Vreelandella piezotolerans: one gene and its partner. The protein of the gene in region 1 binds, or shares a complex with, the protein of each later gene. Links are inferred from orthologs where the notes say so. Each region holds a gene or a part of one and is shown on either strand. Other genes may lie near its edges.

Evidence for each region.
Region 2: the proteins of xseA (region 1) and GYM47_RS16700 are in contact, whole or in part, in a cryo-EM structure (PDB 8TXR), measured with the Escherichia coli proteins. The link is inferred for Vreelandella piezotolerans from one-to-one orthologs.

What each region holds. Positions count from the first base shown.
Region 1 is NZ_CP048602.1:835,930-839,058, forward strand. What follows is about bases 146-3,129. They hold xseA (exodeoxyribonuclease VII large subunit), read right to left. Parts: upstream 2,324-3,129; coding sequence 968-2,323; downstream 146-967. Other genes in these bases: GYM47_RS03865 (DUF3618 domain-containing protein), read left to right, coding at 146-935; guaB (IMP dehydrogenase), read left to right, coding at 2,541-3,129. Outside these bases: more of GYM47_RS03865, read left to right, coding at 1-145. UniProt on the Escherichia coli protein: Bidirectionally degrades single-stranded DNA into large acid-insoluble oligonucleotides, which are then degraded further into small acid-soluble oligonucleotides.
Region 2 is NZ_CP048602.1:3,641,706-3,645,070, forward strand. The notes cover bases 220-3,094. They hold GYM47_RS16700 (exodeoxyribonuclease VII small subunit), read left to right. Parts: upstream 220-1,456; coding sequence 1,457-1,732; downstream 1,733-3,094. Other genes in these bases: serA (phosphoglycerate dehydrogenase), read right to left, coding at 220-1,181; ispA ((2E,6E)-farnesyl diphosphate synthase), read left to right, coding at 1,726-2,619; dxs (1-deoxy-D-xylulose-5-phosphate synthase), read left to right, coding at 2,622-3,094. Also shown: more of serA, read right to left, coding at 1-219; more of dxs, read left to right, coding at 3,095-3,365. UniProt on the Escherichia coli protein: Bidirectionally degrades single-stranded DNA into large acid-insoluble oligonucleotides, which are then degraded further into small acid-soluble oligonucleotides.

The DNA of each region.
Region 1 (3,129 bases):
CCACGCTGCATCAGATCGAAGAGCGCTTCTCGCCAGAACAGTGGCTGCACAGCACGTATGATTACCTGCGCCACGGCGGTGCCAATGAGTTCTTTGACAACCTGGGCACGACCGTTAAGCAGAACCCCGTGCCTACGCTGCTTACCGGCACGGGCCTAGGTTGGCTGATGCTTAGCCAGCGCCAACCGCATCGCTCCCATTCGCGTGGCTCTGCGCACGTCGATGCCACTGACGTACATGCCACGCCGCCGCCTCCTGATGAAGTGATGTCGCCTCAGCGTGCAAGTGCCGGGCAGCACGACCCGCGAAGCGATTCACACGGACCAGGCCACGGCATCAAAGAGCGCGCCCGACATATTGGTCATAGCACGAAAGGGGCCGCGCAGCAGTTCAGCGACAAAGCTCACCAAATGGGAGGACGTATGCACGATTCCATGTCCCACGCCCAGCAGGGCACGCATCAGCGGATCGATCACATGAAAGAGCGCGCTCATCATGTCAGCGACCGCTCTTCGGATTTCATTCAAGAGCACCCACTGGTCGTGGGAGCGTTAGGGTTTGCTCTGGGGGCGGCGCTGGCCAGCCTGAGCGCTACGACACACAAAGAGAACGAAACCCTGGGTGAGTATCGTGATCACGCCATGGACCAAGCGACCAAGATGGGCGAGGCGCAAGTGGACAAAGCGCAGCAGGCAATTCACGACACGGCAGAATCCGTGAAGCAGCACGCCCATGAGCAACGCCACGAGGGGCACCAGAACGAGGATAACCCCACCCAGCATAACGAGCCGGGATTAGCGGGGTCGAGCACGCCGTCAGGCAACACGCAGGGCGCGGGTACGAACACGGCTACCCATCCTGCTAGCAGCCCCACTACACCGGGGGCGAATACCGCCACGCAAACGTCCGAGACGCGTAAGCCACCGCTTCCGTAACGGCTGAGTTGGCTCGTCCCTGGTTCACGGCGCTACTTCTTGTAGCGCCGTTTTACGTCGACGCTGAGGCGTCCTTCGCCCAGGCGCAGCGTGAGGCGCTGGCCGGGCTGGGTGTCGTCGGCGCGACGGACGACTTGGCCTTGGGCATCTTGAGCGATGGCATAGCCGCGCCCGAGTACGGCCAGCGGACTGACGGCGTTGAGTTCTCGGGCGGCGCTATGTAGGCGTGCTTGACGCGTCTCCAGCAGGCGCTGCATCGCATTGGCCAAGCGGCGCTGTAGGCTGCTTACCCGTTCGCTGTCGGCGCGGTGCAGCCTTTTCATATCTTGGCTGGCAAGGCGGCGAGTAAGTTGGGCCGTTTGCGCCTTTTGCTGGGCGAGGGTGTGTTGTATGGCGCGGTGTAACCGCTGCTGCAGCGCGGTGAGGTACTGGCGCTGGCGGGCGAGCTGTTCGCCGGGGTGACGAAGGCGGGCGCGTAGGGTGTCTAGCCGCTGGCTATCTCGCTCTAACCGGGCCTGCATGGCGCGCTGTAAGCGCTGCTCTGCCTGGGTGAGCTGGCGCTTCAAGGCGTGTTGGTCGGGTACGAGACGCTCGGCGGCAGCGGAAGGCGTGGGCGCGCGCCTATCGGCGGCATAATCCGCCAGGGTGACATCCACCTCATGGCCCACCGCCGACATCACCGGCAGCCGGGAGTGAAAAATCGCCCGCGCCAAGTGCTCGTTATTGAACGCCCAGAGATCTTCCAGACTGCCCCCGCCACGGGTGATCAGCACCACATCTAGCTCGGGGTCTAACCGCGCCTGCCGGTTGAGCAGGCCGAGTGCCGAGATCATCGCCGGGGCGGCATCGGCCCCCTGAACCGGTACGGGAATTAGCGTCACGTCCGCCAGCGGCCAGCGGGCGGCCAGCACCGCCAGCACATCGCGAATGGCCGCGCCGGTAGCAGAGCTTAAAATCAAAATCTTGCGCGGTGGCAAGGGCAGGGGGCGCGCATTGGCGAACACGCCTTCGCCTTCCAACTGCGCTTTCAAACGCTCGAAGGCCGCCAGCAGCTCGCCGAGGCCAGCGGCCTGTACCGCCTCGGCAATGAGCTGGTAGTCGCCCCGTGGCTCGAACAGCGAGACGCGTCCGCGTAGCTTCACCTGGTCGCCATCGCGCATGGGCGCGGCCACGAAGCGCGCCCGCTGACGGAACAGCGCGCAGCGAATCTGCGCCCGGTCGTCTTTCAGGGTGAAGTAGATATGCCCCGAGGCCGGACGCGAGACGTTGGAAAGCTCGCCCTCTACCCACACGTCCCCCACGTCGCGCTCCAGGGTTTGCTTGGCGCGCTGGTTGAGTTGGCTCACGGAGAGCGCTTGGGGGGCGGGTGCCGTGCTCGTTGGTTCCATCGTTGGCCTTGGTGGTTCTCTCGTAGATGTCACGATACCTCAAACGCGGCTCATAAGGCTTCCCTTCACCGCATATTCCCGGCTGACGCTGACCGTCATTAGCAATTGGTATAAGCCTAACCGCCTCTCCGCGTTGCTGGAGCGGCCCTCGAAACGTTATAATGGGCGATTAACTTTCCACGCCCCATCTTCCCACTTCTCAATGGGTGTTGCCGCTATGCTACGTATGGCCCAAGAAGCGCTTACGTTCGATGACGTACTTCTCGTTCCTGGCTTCTCCGACGTTCTGCCCAAGGATGTCAGCCTAAAAACCCGCCTGACCCGCAATCTCTTCCTGAACATTCCCCTGCTTTCCGCTGCAATGGACACCGTGACCGAAGCGCGTCTCGCCATTGCCATGGCGCAGGAAGGCGGCATTGGCATCATCCATAAGAACATGACCATGACGCAACAGGCTGCTGAAGTGCGTAAGGTGAAGAAGCACGAAAGCGTCATCGTCAAAGACCCGGTCACCGTGAGCCCCAAAGCCAAGCTGGAAGACCTGCTGGCCATGGCCCGCGAATACGGCTTCTCCGGCTTCCCGGTGGTGGAAGGCGAAACCTTGGTCGGCATCGTCACCGAGCGTGACATGCGCTTCCAGCCGAACCACGGTGACAGCGTGGCCGATATCATGACCCCCCGTGAGCGTCTGGTCACCGTACCGGAAGGCACCGAACTCGAAGTCAGTAAAGCCAAGATGCGCGAACACCGCATCGAGAAAATGCTGATTGTCGATGACGCCTTCCACCTGCGCGGCCTAGTGACTT
Region 2 (3,365 bases), 2.8 Mb from region 1 along the record:
TCCAGCGCCTGCGGGCCGTAGGCTTTATCGACATCGATGACCACGTAGCCGACCTTATCGTTGGTCTGCAGATACTGGCCCGAAATATTGATGCCGTTTTCCGACAACACGCGGTTGATCTGAGAAAGCACGCCGGGCACGTTGTCGTGAATGTGCAGCAGACGGTGCTTGTCCGGATGGGCGGGCAACGCCACTTCGGGGAAGTTGACCGAGGTGACCGTGGTACCGTTGTCCGAGTAAGTGATGAGCTTCTCGGAGACTTCGATACCGATATTCTCCTGAGCCTCCAACGTCGAACCACCGATGTGTGGCGTCAGAATCACGTTGTGCAGGCCACGCAGCGGGCTTTGGAACTCTTCGTCGTTGCCCTTCGGCTCGACTGGGAAGACATCGATGGCCGCGCCATTGAGTTTTCCCGCTTTGATCGCCTCGGCAAGCGGCTCGATCTCAACTACGCTGCCGCGGGCGGCGTTGATCAGAATCGCTCCGTCCTTCATGGCCGCGATCTCTTTGGCACCGATCATCCAGCGGGTCGAGGCCAAGTCCGGCACGTGCAAGCTGACCACGTCAGCGCGGCCGAGTAGCTCTTCCAGGCTGCCTACCTGATTAGCGTTCCCCATACCCAACTTGGTAATCACGTCGTAGTAAATGACGTTGAAGCCCAAGGATTCGGCCAATACGGAGAGCTGCGCGCCAATGCTGCCATACCCCACGATACCGAGGGTTTTGCCACGCGCCTCGTGGGAGTTTTTCGCCGATTTCAACCAGCCCCCCTGGTGAGCACGGGCATTCTTTTCGGGGATACCGCGCAGCAGCATGATCGCTTCGGCCAGCACCAGCTCAGCCACCGAGCGTGTGTTGGAGTACGGCGCGTTGAAGACCGCGATACCGCGCTTGAGCGCCGCATCCAGGTCGACCTGGTTGGTACCGATACAGAAACAGCCCACACTCACCAGCTTCTCGGCCGCCTCGAACACGCGCTCAGTCAACTGCGTGCGGGAGCGGATACCGATGAAGTGAACATCGCGAATCTTCTCGATCAGCGCCTCTTCATCCAGCGAGGTCGGCAGAAGCTCGATGTTCTCGTAACCGGCGTTGTGAAAATTGTCCACCGCGCTTTGGTGGACGCCCTCGAGTAGCAGGATCTTGATCTTGCTCTTTTCCAGGGACGTTTTGGCCATGGCTGAATCAACCTCTATGGTCGGCGGCATGCGCCGTGTATCGGTTCACGGGAGGCGCATATGGTAGCACAGCCGCTGGCGCTCTCGGCGGCCTGGTGTGATGAAAAGTGTGCGCTTTCAAGATGAACGCAGCGCAAGTCGATCAATCAACCCATGGTGAGGGCAGACGCCGCCCCCTCGCCTCGGTGTATACTGTGCGTTTATTTGACAGCACGCAGCCACACTCGTCGCCCTGGCGGACACTAGGGCGCCCGGAAAACGGTAGGCACTGCCCGATGAGCGACACGACACCCCCACACGATTTTGCCGCAACGGTGGCCCAACTCGAGACCATTGTGGAACGCCTGGAGTCCGGCGAACTCTCATTGGAAGATGCGCTGACCGCCTTCGAGCAAGGCGTACGACTCACCCGCGACGCCCAGCAGCGGCTCGACAGCGCCGAGCTGAAGGTCCGGGCGCTGAGCGAAGATGCCGACGGCAAACTCGACGTCGCTCCCTTTGCCAGCACCTCGGAAGCAGGCGATGACAGCGAGGAGACGCCGCCATGGTAACGGCTCAAGCTTCCCGGCTTACCACGCTGCGCCACGCCAGCAGCCGCCGTGTCGACGCGACGCTTGCCGCTCTGTTCGACGCTCGCCCCGCCGTCGATGCGCGCCTGGAAGCCGCCATGCGCCACGGCCTGCTGGTCGGTGGTAAGCGCCTACGTCCACTGCTGGTCTATTTAGCGGGCCAAGCCCTCGGGGCGAGCGACGACGACCTTGACGCGCCAGCGGCCGCCATCGAACTGATTCACGCCTACTCGCTGATTCACGACGACCTGCCTGCCATGGACGATGACGACTTGCGGCGCGGTCAGCCCACGGTGCACAAAGCCTTTGATGAGGCCACCGCCATTTTGGCGGGCGATGCCCTGCAAGCGCTGGCATTCGAAGTGCTCGCGAGTCGCCCATCTCCTCGCCTGAGCCAACTAGTCACTACCCTGGCAGTCGCCTCGGGCCGTGACGGTATGGTGGCGGGGCAAGCGCTGGATCTGGCCGCCGTGGGCGGCCACCCGGATGCCGAGGCCATGGCCCACATGCATGCCCATAAAACCGGCGCGCTGATCGTCGCTGCCGTCCGGCTAGGGGGGCTCGTCGCCGTGGATGACCACGATCCGCGCCTGGCGGCGCTGATTCGCTACGCCCGCGCCATTGGGCTAGCCTTCCAGATTCATGACGACATCCTGGATGTGACGGGTGACACCGCCACGCTGGGCAAAATGTCCGGCGCTGACGCTGCCCGCGCCAAACCTACTTATCCCAGCTTGCTGGGTCTGGAAGGGGCGCAGCGTAAAGCGAACACGCTTATTGACGAGGCCATTGCCGCCCTCGCCCCGCTAGGCGAGCAGGCCGCACCCCTGGCCGACCTTGCCCACTATATGATCGAGCGCGACCACTAACGATGCCTATGAAGCTGTTCGACGAGATACCCCGCGAGCGCCCGGCGACGCCACTGCTCGACTCCTTTGACCACCCCGCCGCGCTGCGGGCCATGAACGCCAAGCAGCTCGCCCAGCTCGCCGACGAGCTGCGTGCCTACTTGCTCTACAGTGTCGGCGTTACCGGCGGCCACTTTGGTGCCGGGCTAGGCGTTGTCGAGCTCAGCGTCGCGCTGCATCACGCCTTTCACACACCGAAAGACCGCTTGGTATGGGACGTGGGCCATCAGGCCTACCCGCATAAAATCCTCACTGGGCGGCGCGATGCCATGCTCAGCATTCGCCAGCACGGCGGCTTGGCGGCATTTCCACGTCGAGCCGAGTCCGAGTACGACACCTTTGGCGTGGGCCACTCCAGCACCTCGATTTCTGCCGCGCTAGGCATGGCTCTGGCCGCCCAAGCGCAGCGAGACCCGCGCAAGGTATGCGCCATCATTGGCGACGGCGCGCTGACCGCGGGAATGGCGTTCGAAGCGCTGGCTCACGCAGGCCACGTCAATGCCAATCTGTTGGTCGTGCTCAATGACAACGAAATGTCGATTTCCGAAAACGTCGGCGGCATTGCCACCTACCTTGCTCGGGTGCTCTCCAGCAAGCCCTACCTCAAAATGCGCGAAGAGGGCAAAAAGGTGCTCTCGCACCTGCCCGGCGCGCTGGAGCTTGCCAAACGTACCGAAGAGCACATGAAAGGCATGGTCAGTCCCGCC